DNA from 3 places in the Exiguobacterium sp. s11 genome. Region 3 is predicted to be linked to each of the others. Evidence: riboswitches for the same ligand, from Rfam matches in the RefSeq annotation. Region 3 holds a riboswitch; each other region holds the start of a gene.
What was found. A riboswitch is a leader RNA that binds a small molecule or an ion and turns the genes downstream of it on or off. The one in region 3 is predicted to bind S-adenosylmethionine.

Region 1 (4,556 bases), on a different contig from region 3:
TCCATGATCAATCGAGCGGATGATCGTTTCGTGAAACAGAACGTCCTGGAAGGAAAATTCATCGGCATCCTTGTATTTGATGGCAACTTTCATCATTTCGAGAATTTTACTGAGTTCACGGACGAGTTCTGCCCGTTCGATTTTGACGAGTCGTTCGAAGACGAACGTTTCAATGAGTAGCCGGACATCATAGATTTCCTGAATGTCGCGCTCAGACAAACCGACGACGACCGCTCCCATTCGTTCGAGACGAATCAATTGTTCGGATGCAAGGACCTTTAACGCATCACGGACGGGCGAGCGACTGACTGAAAAATCAGAGGCTAATTTGTTTTCGGATAAAATGGTACCGCTTTCAATCTTTCCTGAAATGATGCGCATCCGTAGCTCGTGTGCGACACGATCTCCAGCGGAAGCTTTTGCTAACCACTTCAAGGGGTATAACAGTTCTGACATGGAATCACCTGATTTCTAAAGTGAGTATACTTGTATACAAGTTAGTATAAACGTTTTTTTCTAAAATGCAAACGCTTAACTTACATTTTAGTGATTCAAGCAGGAATGAGGAAAATGGTTTCCGATATGTTAGGGTGAAGGAGTAAGTAACGAATCGATTAGTTAAAAAGGAGGTAATGCATATGCATGTTTTAGTCGTAGGTGCCGGAGCAGTTGGAGGTTATTTCGGGGGACGTCTTGCTGAGCAAGGGGAACAGGTGACATTCCTTGTTCGTCCGAAGCGCTATGAACAATTACAAAAGACAGGGTTACAGATCACTAGTCCTCATGGTGATGTTATGATCACGCCTCAGTTAGTGACACGAGACATGCGACTGAATCACACATTTGATGTCGTCTTACTTTCGACGAAAGCCTATCACTTGGATGATGTCCTACAGGATCTTGCGCCATTTGTTTCGAGCGAGACGTACATCATTCCTTTGTTGAACGGCATGCAGCATATACGACGGTTAACAGAAGTCTTCGGAGAAGATCGAGTACTGGGCGGACTTTGCTTCATTGAATCGACGCTTGATGCAGAAGGGCGTATTGTACAGACAAGCCCGTCGCATCGGCTATTGTTTGGTTCACGAACCGGTAAACCAACAGCGCGTTTAGAGGAGATTGCAACACGTTTTGCGAAAGCGAAGGCACCGATGGCGTACTCGATGCATATCATGGATGACATGTGGCAAAAGTACCTCTTCATTTCGACATTTGCGGGCGTGACGACACTATTTCGCTCTGCCATCGGTCCAATTCGCAAGGACCCAATTGGTCATCAGATGATTCAAGACGTCATGAAGGAAGCGAAGCGAGCGATGGAAGAACAAGGCGCAGTCTTTAATGACGATGTAGAAGCGGTCTTGCTGAAGCAGATGCATGCAATGGAAGACACGATGAAATCATCGATGTTACGGGACATGGAAAAGGGTCAGCCCGTCGAAGTGAAACATTTCTTTAGTACTTTGCTCGAAACACGCTCTTCACGTCATCTTCAACTGATTGAATCTAATTTATGGATCTATCAAAAAAATCGGGAAATGCCTGTTGACTGAATTATCTGCATTCTGATATGGTTAGGAACAATTACATACTTATCCAGAGAGGTGGAGGGACTGGCCCTATGAAACCTCAGCAACAGGTCGAAAGATACTGTGCTAATTCCTGCGGGTGCTGCACCCGATCGATAAGATTTCCGAATTGTCGACCGACGCATCCGTGAGGATGCGTTTTTTGTTTGAAATAGGTGGAATGAGGAGGGAATGGATTCATGAAAACGAGCGGAGCATTTCGACGCAAGATGGAATCACGTCATCTGATCATGCTGTCGTTAGGTGGTGTCATTGGAACCGGATTATTTTTAAGTACAGGTTATACGTTGGAACAAGCAGGACGTGTCGGAACGATTTTATCGTATTTGATTGGGGCCGTCGTCGTTTACTTAGTCATGTTAAGTCTCGGTGAACTCGCCGTGCACATGCCGGAAACCGGATCATTCCATAAGTACGCAACGAAGTACATCGGACCCGGCACCGGTTATACAGTGGCCTGGCTCTACTGGCTGACATGGACGGTCGCCCTTGGTTCAGAATTCACGGCAGCAGGCATTTTAATGCAACGTTGGTTCCCGTCGATTCCTGTATGGGTGTTCAGCGCATTGTTCGCTGCGATGATCCTTGGTATCAACGTCTTGAAGGTTCGCGTGTTCGCTGAAGTCGAGTTTTGGTTTTCCGCCATTAAGGTCGTGACAATCATTGCTTTCATTTTACTCGGTGCGGGAGCGATCGTCGGCTTTATTCCACTGCAAGATGGTAGCCCGGCTCCATTCTTTTCTTCGTTAACCGAAGGCGGGTTGTTTCCAAATGGCGCTTTCGTCATCTTCATGACGATGCTTGCCGTGAACTTTGCTTACTCGGGAACGGAACTAATCGGTGTCGCGGCGGGTGAAGCAGTCGATCCGAAACGGACGATTCCGCTTGCGATCCGAACGACGATTTTGCGACTCGTCCTCTTCTTCGTCGGTACGATCATCGTATTAGCCGTCTTATTGCCAACGGATGGGAAAGGTGTACTCGAAAGTCCGTTCGTCGCCGTGTTCGAACGAATCGGAATTCCCTACGCAGCAGACGTGATGAACTTCGTCATTTTGACAGCGATCTTGTCGGCAACGAATTCTGGACTTTACGCCGCCTCTCGGATGCTCTGGTCGCTTGCGAACGAACGCATGATTCCACGCTTCTTCGCCCAGGTGACGCCAAGTGGGGTTCCACTTCGAGCCGTATTATTCAGCATGCTTGGCGGAGGACTTGCCTTGCTGTCTAGCATCTATGCAGCAGGGAGTGTCTATATCGCGCTCGTCTCGATTTCCGGTCTTGCTGTCGTCGTCGTTTGGATGAGTATCAGTGTGGCCCAGTATCGCTTCCGGAAGCAATTTCTTCGTGAAGGGCATACGGTCGACGAATCGGTCTATCGCACACCACTCTTTCCATTCGTACCGATCGCCGCTTTCGTCGTTTGTTTGATTTCTCTGATTGGTATCGGATTTGATCCGACACAACGAATTGCCTTGTACTGTGGTATTCCATTCATCGTGATCTGTTATGTCGTTCATGCGTTCACGAATTCTTTTCAGAAACGGAGTGTTGAAGATGTACCGAATCAAAAATCCAGTTGATCAACGATTACAGGAAGTTCCCTTTCTCATTTTAGATGGTGCCCTTGCAACCGAACTTGAACAGAAGGGATTCGATCTGAACGACCCGCTTTGGTCAGCACGTCTCTTGATCGAAGCACCGGAACAGATCGAGCGTGTCCATCGTGATTACTTTGAAGTAGGTGCTGATGTCGCCATCACTTCAAGCTATCAAGCAAGTATCGAAGGCTTCAAGCAACGTCATATCACGACAGAGGAAGCACAGGCGCTGATTCGACAAACGGTCACCTTGGCGCAAAGCGCACGCACGCGTATCGGGAAGAGTGACGCATTGATCGCGGGATCAGTGGGTCCTTATGGTGCCTACTTAGCAGATGGTTCTGAGTATCGCGGTCATTATGGGGTGTCAGTGGATGTGCTAGAAGCCTTCCACAGGCCACGGATCGAAGCGTTGATTGAAGCGGGGGCTGATCTGCTAGCATTCGAGACGATTCCGTCGCTCGAGGAAGCTGTCGTGTTGTTCCGGATTCTCGAAACGTATCCGGAAGTGTCCGCTTGGCTGACGTTTTCGCTTCAAGATGCGACGCACATTAGTGAAGGAACGGCACTTGCGACGTGCATCGAGACAATTGGGCAACATCCACAGCTCGCAGCAATCGGTGCAAATTGTTTTCCGGCATCTTACGCGACCGACTTTATCCGTCACCTCAAGGCGTTGACGGATGTGCCAATCATCGTCTATCCAAACTCCGGTGAGGTCTATGATCCGGTCGCAAAAACGTGGTCAGGTACGAATCAGTGTACATCGTTCCAAACCGTCGCGAAGACATGGTATGAGGCAGGGGCACGATTGATCGGTGGTTGTTGCCGAACATCACCCGAACACATCGCACAAATTCGTTCAGTTTGTCAGGTTACTCATACATCATGAATAATGACGAAAAAACGGAGGCGAAATCGATTGATTTCGCCTCCGTTCCTATAAATGGTGTAATTTCGTTAACGCTCGCGCAAGGCACGGTTGAATTGTTGCAACAGACGTCCAAAATCTTCAGCATCGTCCGATGGCCAATCCGTCAGGAGACGTTCGATGCTCGCGAGACGTGCTGTCCGGTAAATCGTGAGCTCTTCTTGTCCTTTATCCGTAATATGATAGAAGAAGGCACGACCATCTGTCGGATCTTTTACTTTTTCCACGAGTTGCTTTTGATCGAGCGCTGCAGCTTGGCGACTGACGGTCGAGACATCAAGCTGGAGTTCACGGGCAAGTGTTTTGACACCGACGTTGCCGGAATCCGCTAGTTGTCGCAGTAAGAGGTAGGAAGCACGATCCAAATTACGATTGTCTGCCGTCGCTGTCGTCAAGCGCCGGATCAGAATCGCTAACTCCAATTCAATGGTT
Region 2 (4,556 bases), on a different contig from region 3:
ATCGGGTTGAAGCCAGCGTCAACGGCGATGCCATTGTTGATGATTGATGCCGCGACGTCCGGTAAGACGCGTGGCGTTTGTCCAGCGACGATCGGAACGATTTTCAGCTTTTTCGGATTCTCGACGATCTTATCGACCGAACCGTTGCCATCGAAGTCGTCCGGTAGCTTGATCAGACCTGCTTCTTGCAGTAACAAGAGGGCGCGTCCCATGTTCGTCGCTTCGTTCGGAACAGCGATTTTTCCGCCATTTGGAATATCTTTGACATCCTTGTATTTATCCGAGTAGATCCCCATCGGTGCGATGACAGTCGTCGCAATCGGCGATAGCTTCAAGTTATGTTCTTTCTTGAAAGCGTTGAAGTAGGAAATCGTCTGGAAGGCATTGGCGTCGATCTCACCCTCAGCCAGTGCCATGTTCGGCTGGACATAATCGGAGAACTTGACGAGTTCGATTTTGATGCCTTCCTTCTCTGCTTTTTTGGCGACATAATCCCAAACTTGTGTGTCTGAACCGCTGACACCGAGCTTGATCGTCTTTTCGTCTTCTCCTGATGCTGCGCACCCGGCAAATAAAATCGTCGTGAGTGTTGCTCCAATTGCTACTGCTTTTTTCATGACTGAATCGCTCCCTTGATTAATGTCTTCTGATTTTTCGTGCGACGATGTTGCCTGTCGTCTGTAAGCCTTGGACTAAGATGACGAGAATCCCGACCGTGATGATCATGACTTTCGTATCAAACCGTTGATAGCCGTAAGTAATTGCTAAGTCACCCAAACCGCCACCACCGATGGCGCCTGCCATCGCCGACGCCCCGATCAAGCCGACCGTCGCGATCGTTAAGTTCAGGATGAGTGAACCGAGTGCTTCCGGTAGGAGGAAGCGGAAAATCGTTTGAAACGGTGTCGCGCCCATCGCTTCTGCTGCTTCAAGAACGCCTTTATCGACTTCGAGTAAAGAACTCTCGATCAGACGCGCCATGTACGGTGCAGCGTAAAAGACGAGCGGAACGATTGCGGCTTCTGTTCCGATCGATGTCTGAACGATCAAGCGCGTCAACGGGATGATTGCGACGAGTAAGATGATGAACGGAATCGAGCGGAAAATATTGACGATACTGTTGAAGAACGTGAACAGCGGGACATTTTCAAGCAATGCTCCTTTTCGCGTGACGACAAGCAGGATACCGAGTGGCAAGCCGATCAAGGTCGAGAACAAGAGCGAAACGGATACCATCGTCATCGTCTGCAAAAATGCTGTCCAAATATCACTGTAGTTAACTAGCATCAGCGAGCACCTCCTCAACGGTTACCTGTGCCTGATCGATGTAGTGTAAGGCACGTTTCACTTCTGTCGTCTCACCGATCAGTTCAACGAGTAATGTGCCGAACGGCGTCTCCTGCAACTCCGTGATGCTACCGTGCAGGATATTGACATCGACGTCGAAGCGTTTTGCGACTTGCGATAAGAGTGGTTGTCCGGTGTGATGTCCAAGGAAGTGAATCTTATAGATTGGATGCGCATTCCGGGACTCGATCAACTGACGAATCGACGCTGGAATCTCGTCATGCATGACGGAGCGAACGAAATTTTTCGCTGTCTCAGTCTGCGGGTTTGAAAAGACATCAAAGACCGTTCCTGACTCGATTAGCTTCCCAGCTTCGATGACGGCTACACGATCGCAAATCTCCCGGATGACGCCCATCTCGTGGGTAATCAAAAGAATCGTGATCCCGTACTCGGCATTGATCCGTTTTAATAACTGAAGAATATGATGTGTCGTCTGGGGATCAAGTGCTGACGTCGCTTCGTCACATAAAAGGACGGAAGGTTGCGTCGCGAGTGCCCGGGCGATACCAACGCGCTGTTTCTGCCCACCCGACAATTGATCTGGATAATGATCCGCCTTGTCCGCGAGATCGACGAATTCGAGCAACTCCGTCACCCGACGGCGAATCTCATCTTTCTTGACGCCTGCGAGAACGAGTGGTTTTGCAACGTTCGTAAAGACCGTGTTCGCATTCAATAGATTGAAGTGCTGAAAGATCATTCCAATCCGTTGTTTTGCTTGGCGTAATTTTTTCGGAGACAGTTGCGTTAAATCTTCCCCATCGACCGTCACCGTTCCTGACGTCGGTCGTTCTAACAGATTGACACAGCGGAGCAGTGAACTTTTCCCGGCACCGCTAAAGCCGATGACACCAAAGATTTCGCCTTTCTCGATCGTCAGGTCGACACCGTCGAGCGCTGCAATCGTCTGATCTTTCGTGACGTACGTTTTTTTGACTTGATGAAATGCAATCATTCCGTTTTCCCCCTTCATTCAACAAAAAAGGTCCCTTCTTGAGAAACAAGAAGAGACCTGGATCCGCACAGTGGCAGAATCCACTCCACTCATCTCTCAGACATCTGTCTGATGGAATTGGCACAGTGCTCATAATGAGTCTGTTGCCGAGGTTTCGTAGGGCCAGTCCCTCCACCTCTCTGGATAAGTATTGCGGTATGAAATTCGTATGTGTGTTGTTGCGTTGTTGCTTATGTCGTAAAACTAATTTTTACATTACGGGTCGAAACTTTAAAAGTCAACCAACTTTGCAAAAATAATCCATTTGGCGCATATCGATGGATTTACAAGTTATGAATTAGCTTAATGAACGGATCACGATTCGTCAAGAAAGATTTGACAAGTCATTTTTGGTCGTGCTACCATCGTTTCAATGATTATTCCGACAATTCCAATATGATATTTATCAAGAGTGAACGAGAGACCTGGCTCTATGACTTCACGGCAACCTGCAATTTGTAAGGTGCTCCGACCAGCAAAGCGCGGCTTTGGATGATACGGTGAAAAACTCGTGGGCGTCCAAGAAGTGACGTCGACGAGTTTTTTTCATGAATGGAGGAAAAATAGTAATGATGAACTATCCTGTATTGACTGGTGCTGAAGCGTTTTATTTTCAAGGTGGATCGATCGGCATTCTAATCTGTCATGGTTTTAACGCCACTCCGCAAAGTGTCCGGGACGTCGGTGAGGCATTCGCTGCTGAAGGTTTTACCGTCTATGCCCCGCGCTTACGTGGACATGGAACGAACGTCCGCGAGTTCGAACAATCGACTGCTCGATGTTGGAAGCAAAGCCTGCAAGACGGCTATGAACGTTTACAAGAAACATGCGATCAAGTCTTCGTCATCGGTCAATCGATGGGTGCGACGCTTGCGCTGTCGCTCGCCGCTGACGGGATTCCGTTTGCCGGCATCATTACGATCAATGCCGCACTCTCCGTTCCATCCTATGAATCACTTTCGTTCGAGGACGGTCCAGAGTATTTACCGGAAGGCGCACCGGACATTAAGCGAGCAGCCTTTGAAATCATCTATGATCTTGTTCCGAGCCGTTGTGCGTTCGAACTTGTTCGCCTAATGGATGAAACAAAAGGACGCCTTGGATCGATCCTTCTACCGACATTGATTCTTTACTCAGCGACCGATCACGTCGTTCCACCTTCGAGCTCGGATTATCTGCACCAGCACATCGGAACAAATGATAAACGAAGCTACTGTTTACTGAACTCGTATCACGTTGCGACACTCGATCATGATCAGGATTTGATTGTTCGTGAGACGATTCGCTTTATCGAACAATCGTGTCAGTTTTCGCAAGAAACAGGCTGAATCAAAAAAACAGCTATTCGTTTCCATATGGAAGCAAATAGCTGCTACATCAAAGGATGACCATCATCGGTACGTCTTTTTTTAATTTTCTTGGTGCTGCACCGATTGGAGCGGCTTCGGTTTTCCAGGTACCTCATGGCAATGACGGCAACGTGGCTCATACGATTCCGACGCTCCGACTAGGATGATCGGATCATCGTAGTTCGCTGGTTTCCCGTCAATCAAACGTTGTGTCCGGGAAGCCGGATCCCCACATGAAAGACAGATGGCTTGTAGCTTCGTCACGAATTCTGCACGCGCCAGTAATTCAGGCATTTTCCCGAATGGCTCTGCCCGGAAATCTTGATCAAGGCCTGCACAAATGACGCGTTTTCCGTCTTGTGCGAGTGCTTCGATGACTTGTACGATCTCATCATCAAAGAATTGAACTTCATCAATGCCAACGATTTGTGTTTCTTCTGCTACTGCCGCGTAGAGATCACGACTCGTCGCCATCGGAATCGCTACGACAGAGTTGCCAACGTGAGAGACGACATGCTCTTCATGGTACCGGTCGTCGATTGCCGGCTTGAATACTTGCACGGGCAGTTTGCCGTACTGCGCCCGTCTGACACGACGAATCAACTCTTCCGATTTCCCGGAAAACATACTGCCACAAATTACTTCGATCCAGCCGTACTGATTTATTACATGCATCATCGTCCGACACCGTCCTCTAAAAATAGTCACTTTAACGAGTATAGCCCGAAACGGTATCGAGAAAAAGGGTTGACTTCCGGAAATCAAAATTCATTTTTTCTTTCCCTAGAATTTTTGTCCTTTCATTCCAACTGCCCCCTATTTCCTGTACACTGAAGAAGAAGATTCTCACGAAAGAAGGTGTC
Region 3 (4,556 bases):
CGTCTCACTCGCAAAAACGGATAATTCGATGCCGCGTTCTTTTGCGATGTAGAACGGCGCAAGTGCCGTTCCATAAGCAGCGGTCGCAATCGATCCAGCATTACAAATCGTTAGGATCCGGTCGCCTGACTGGAACAATTCCAGTGCATGAATCCCGATTTGACGTGACGTCTGCGCATCCTGGTCGTATAAGGCGACCGTCCGTTTTTCCAACCGTTCGCGAATCTCTTCTACCGAAGTCCCGTCTTGAATGATTGGATTCAGCTGATTGAGTACATTTCGCAAATTGACGGCCGTCGGTCGTGTCGCGAGTAACGTCGCTGATGTCTCAAGCAAGGCTTGCTTGTAGACCGGAAGCGCCGCTTCAAACCGGTATGCTTCTTGAACGAGCACGAATCCCCCAAATAAACTGATCGCAGGTGCGCCCCGAACGCGCAGTTGTTTAATCGCCTCAACGGCTTGCGCGAGATCAGCAATGACTTCATAGTGCTCTTCCTGCGGTAGACGTGTCTGATCGAGAATCGTCAAGACACGGTCTTCGTAACGGATACTTTGAACGAATGTAGTCATCGGCTAAGTTCCTCCGTTACGTCAAAGTTTCGTAAATCATCGAATGTCCGGCATTCTGTACGGCGTTTGATTAACGCCGCTCCTAGACGGAGCGCGTGACGTTTCCGCTCTAAGCGTTCCGTCGTTGAATCAATTGATTCTAAATCAGCGACCGGTGCAAGACCAATCGTCCGCCGAATCAATTCGCAACCGGCAAAGCCAAGGGCATCCTGCAAGATCGTGCTCAGTACATCATCGACGAGTCCTGATGCCTGGAATGGTTCGACGGCTTCCCGTTCCCATAACGCACGGAACGTTGAAGCGAACGTCAGCCAGAACGTATCGATATCCTTGATTCGGGCGTCACGTCGTGTAGGGTAATCCGGATATGCTGCGAAGAATAGATGCGCAATGAACTGCCCGACATCAAATCCGAATGGACCATAAAAGGCGAATTCTGGATCGATGACTTTCGTTTCCGTCGCCGAGGCGAAGATGCTTCCTGTATGTAGATCGCCGTGCAGCAATGCATCTCCTTTCGTGATGAAGAGCGCTTCGAGTTTTGCGACTTCGCGTTTCAACTCATCGTCTGCCCATAGACGTGCCACCTCTTCTTCGAGTCCGGCTTCAATCTCGTTCGTCTCCGCGTCATGAAATGGATCCGTGAAGATTAATTTTTCCGTGATGTCGCACAAGTCTGGATTGTAGTACGTTCGGGCGACACGTTTCTTTTCAACCGGACCAAGCGCAAAGTCCGATGTATGGAATAACGTCCGAGCGAGATAAGAACCGATATGTTCCGCAAGCAACGGATACTGTTCACCTGCGAGTAAACCGCTTCGAACGATCGTCAAATGCGAAAGATCTTCCATGACTGTATACGCTTCTTCGTGACTAGCATGAAAAACACGTGGTACGAACGGCACGGCATGCCGTGCGAATTCGCGGAGTGCGGATTGCTCGATCCACGCCCGCTCGAGCGATAACGGCCAGCTCTCACCGACGACCTTCGCATATGGTAATGCTTGTTTTAGAATCAAGCGATGTTCGCCTTCTCGAATCCGAAAGACAAGGTTAAGATTCCCGTCGCCAATCTCTTCTGCTTCGACGGTTCCGTCGCCGATCAGTCCTAATGTCCGAACACGATCAATCGCGTCCTGTTCCGTGAATGCTTTGTATGTCATCTCAGTTTCCCCCTATGTGATACACGAAAAAGCGCCTCTTTTCGTCATCGAAAAGAGGCGCACAAAAGTCACTGCGTCCTCTTATCTCTCAGACGAAACGTCTGTTGGATGTAGCACCGTGCCTAGTGGTCGGTTGCTGCGGCGTCATCGGGCCAATTCCCTCTGCCAACTCGCGATAAGAGTCGTATGTAGTTGTCGTGTGTGATATTGATTTGAATCTTACGCAATCGACTTCCTCGCTGTCAAATCGAAATCAAGCAGAAACGGACATCATTTTTAAGTCATCTATAGAAAGAGTATTTTCAAAAAAATAAATTTTCTAAAAATAGTTTGACAAGTCACGATTCTCATGTAAAAATTGCAATTAGATTTCACAATTTCATCCAAATTCTTATCAAGAGCAGACGGAGGGACAAGCCCTACGATGTCGCAGCAACCGACCTTTTGGCACGGTGCTAATTCTTGCAGCTACTAAGCTGACAGATAAGAGTCCACGTTCGAATCATTCATGGTCTCTTGTCGCTGACGAGAGACCATTTTTTTGTTGAAGGAGGAAAGACATGGCTTATATCACTGCTACTTATCAATTGGCTGCCCGTGATCGACTCGAGCAGCGCGCTGAACAACTCGCGCTTGGTCTGACAGTCGGTTCTTGGACGGAACTGAATCATCTCGAACAACAACAACTCGCCTCGTTCAAAGGGGAAGTCGTACATACCGAAGAGCGCGATGGCAAAGGATATATCACGATTCGTTACCCGGAACATAACGTATCGCGCGACTTTTCTGCGATTCTGACGACCGTCTTCGGGAAACTCTCACTCGACGGTGAAATCAAATTAACGGAATTGCTACTACCCGATACATTTACGTCGGACTTTCCAGGTGCGAAATTCGGGATCGAAGGGGTCCGTTCCTTGATCGGTGTCGAAGATCGCCCATTGTTAATGAGCATCTTCAAAGGAGTCATCGGACGCGATTTATCGTTCCTTCGTGATCAACTCGAAGGACAACTCGCTGGTGGGATTGATCTCGTCAAAGACGATGAGATCCTATACGACAATCCGTTGACACCGACGATTGACCGGGCACGAATCGGACGTGAGGTCATCGATGCTCACTTCCACCGGACCGGTAAACGTGCGTTATATGCGATCACACTCAGTGGTCCCGTCTTTACGCTCAAGGATCAAGCCAAGCGATTGATTGATGCTGGAGCGACTGCTTTCTTGCTGAATACCTTCACATACGGACTCGACGTCTTACGCGAACTGGCAAGTGATCCGGAAATCAACGTTCCGATTTTCAATCATCCGGCATATAGCGGTGCGTTGATCGCTAGCCCGAATCACGGAGTCGCAGCTCCTGTCTTACTCGGCACATTACCGCGCGCTGCTGGAGCAGACTTGACGCTATTCCCGTCTCCTTACGGCAATGTCGCTTTGCCAAAGGATGTCGCCCGTGGCATCGCGGTCGAAGCGACCCGTCTCGGGCAGACGAAATCGATCTTCCCGGTTCCTTCAGCCGGTATTCATCCTGGACTCGTCGCTCAACTCGTACGGGACTTCGGGATCGATTCCGTCATCAACGCCGGTGGCGGCGTACATGGTCATCCGCAAGGTGCTGCGGCTGGCGTCATTGCTTTCCGTCAGGCACTCGATGCGGCACTCGCAAATGAATCCCTATCGACGGCAGCATCGCGTCATGAAGAATTACGAATTGCCCTCGACGCTTGGGGGATCAAGTCATGACCGTACGGATTCTTTGTGACTTCGACGGGACGGTGACGACACAGGATAACATCATCGCACTCATGCAGGCATTTGCGCCAGCGAGTGACTTCGAACCGTTGAAACACGGCGTACTCGACCGGACGTTATCGATCCAGAGTGGTGTCGGGCAAATGTTCTCACTTCTGCCGTCTGACGGAAAAACAGCCTATCTTGACTTTTTGTTGGAGCGTGCGGTCATTCGCGACGGATTTTCGGAGTTACTGCAGTACAGTCGTCGTCAAGGCATCGATTTTTCGATCGTCAGCGGTGGAATGGACTTTTTCGTCGAACCGATCTTAGCGCCCTTCCTCGACCAAGAACAGATTTACTGTAACGTCGCTGATTTCAGTGGTCCATTCGTCCATATCGATTGGCCAAACGCCTGCGATGCCCATTGTACGAACGGGTGCGGCTGTTGTAAAACGTCCGTTGCCCGGACACTACGTAAAGACGGTGACGTCATCATCGTCATCGGCGACTCGGTGACGGACTTCGAACTCGCAAAACAAGCGGATCGTGTCTATGCCCGTGATTATCTGATCACGTTGTGTGAAGAGAACGATATCGCCTATACACCGTTTGAGACGTTCCACGATATCGTTCATGATTTAACACGAGCGGAGGTGACAACATGACATTCATGCGACGCTATGAAGAATTACGCGCCATCAAACAAGAGCTTGCGGCGCGCGATTGGTTCCCTGGTACGAGTGGCAATCTCGCCATTCGGACATCCGGTGTCCCGGTTGAATTCCTTGTGACGGCAAGCGGAAAAGATAAACGGCAGACGACTCCTGACGACTTCGTTCATGTCGATGCGACCGGTCAATTGATCGGTGAGCAATCCGGGCGTCCTTCTGCTGAGACATTACTTCATGTCGAAGTGTTCAATCAAACGGACGCCGGTTGTTCCCTGCATGTCCATACGATTGCGAACAATGTGATTTCGGAACTCTATGGCGATCAAGGCAGTATCACCTTTTCCGGTCAAGAAATCATCAAGGCACTCGGACACTGGGAAGAGGATGCGACGGTCACGGTACCGATCATT

Region 1: it holds a riboswitch for S-adenosylmethionine, as region 3 does, so the genes downstream of both, KNQ12_RS13495 (amino acid permease) here and mtnK (S-methyl-5-thioribose kinase) in region 3, are expected to answer to the same signal.
Region 2: it holds a riboswitch for S-adenosylmethionine, as region 3 does, so the genes downstream of both, KNQ12_RS07255 (methionine ABC transporter ATP-binding protein) here and mtnK (S-methyl-5-thioribose kinase) in region 3, are expected to answer to the same signal.

The regions. Positions count from the first base shown of each region.
Region 1 is NZ_JACSNF010000004.1:181,712-186,267, reverse strand. Features, by position in the region: gene KNQ12_RS13505 (GntR family transcriptional regulator) at 1-456, opposite strand, end outside; gene KNQ12_RS13500 (ketopantoate reductase family protein) at 639-1,556, shown strand; SAM riboswitch class I at 1,593-1,694, shown strand; gene KNQ12_RS13495 (amino acid permease) at 1,772-3,175, shown strand; gene mmuM (homocysteine S-methyltransferase) at 3,150-4,085, shown strand; gene KNQ12_RS13485 (MarR family winged helix-turn-helix transcriptional regulator) at 4,154-4,556, opposite strand, start outside.
Region 2 is NZ_JACSNF010000001.1:1,387,823-1,392,378, forward strand. Features, by position in the region: gene KNQ12_RS07245 (MetQ/NlpA family ABC transporter substrate-binding protein) at 1-617, opposite strand, end outside; gene KNQ12_RS07250 (methionine ABC transporter permease) at 637-1,287, opposite strand; gene KNQ12_RS07255 (methionine ABC transporter ATP-binding protein) at 1,277-2,305, opposite strand; SAM riboswitch class I at 2,392-2,495, opposite strand; SAM riboswitch class I at 2,745-2,846, shown strand; gene KNQ12_RS07260 (alpha/beta hydrolase) at 2,914-3,672, shown strand; gene KNQ12_RS07265 (thymidine kinase) at 3,754-4,368, opposite strand; gene KNQ12_RS07270 (DedA family protein) at 4,552-4,556, shown strand, end outside.
Region 3 is NZ_JACSNF010000003.1:14,249-18,804, forward strand. Features, by position in the region: gene mtnA (S-methyl-5-thioribose-1-phosphate isomerase) at 1-570, opposite strand, end outside; gene mtnK (S-methyl-5-thioribose kinase) at 567-1,733, opposite strand; SAM riboswitch class I at 1,812-1,915, opposite strand; SAM riboswitch class I at 2,122-2,223, shown strand; gene KNQ12_RS11080 (2,3-diketo-5-methylthiopentyl-1-phosphate enolase) at 2,294-3,484, shown strand; gene KNQ12_RS11085 (2-hydroxy-3-keto-5-methylthiopentenyl-1-phosphate phosphatase) at 3,481-4,140, shown strand; gene KNQ12_RS11090 (methylthioribulose 1-phosphate dehydratase) at 4,137-4,556, shown strand, end outside.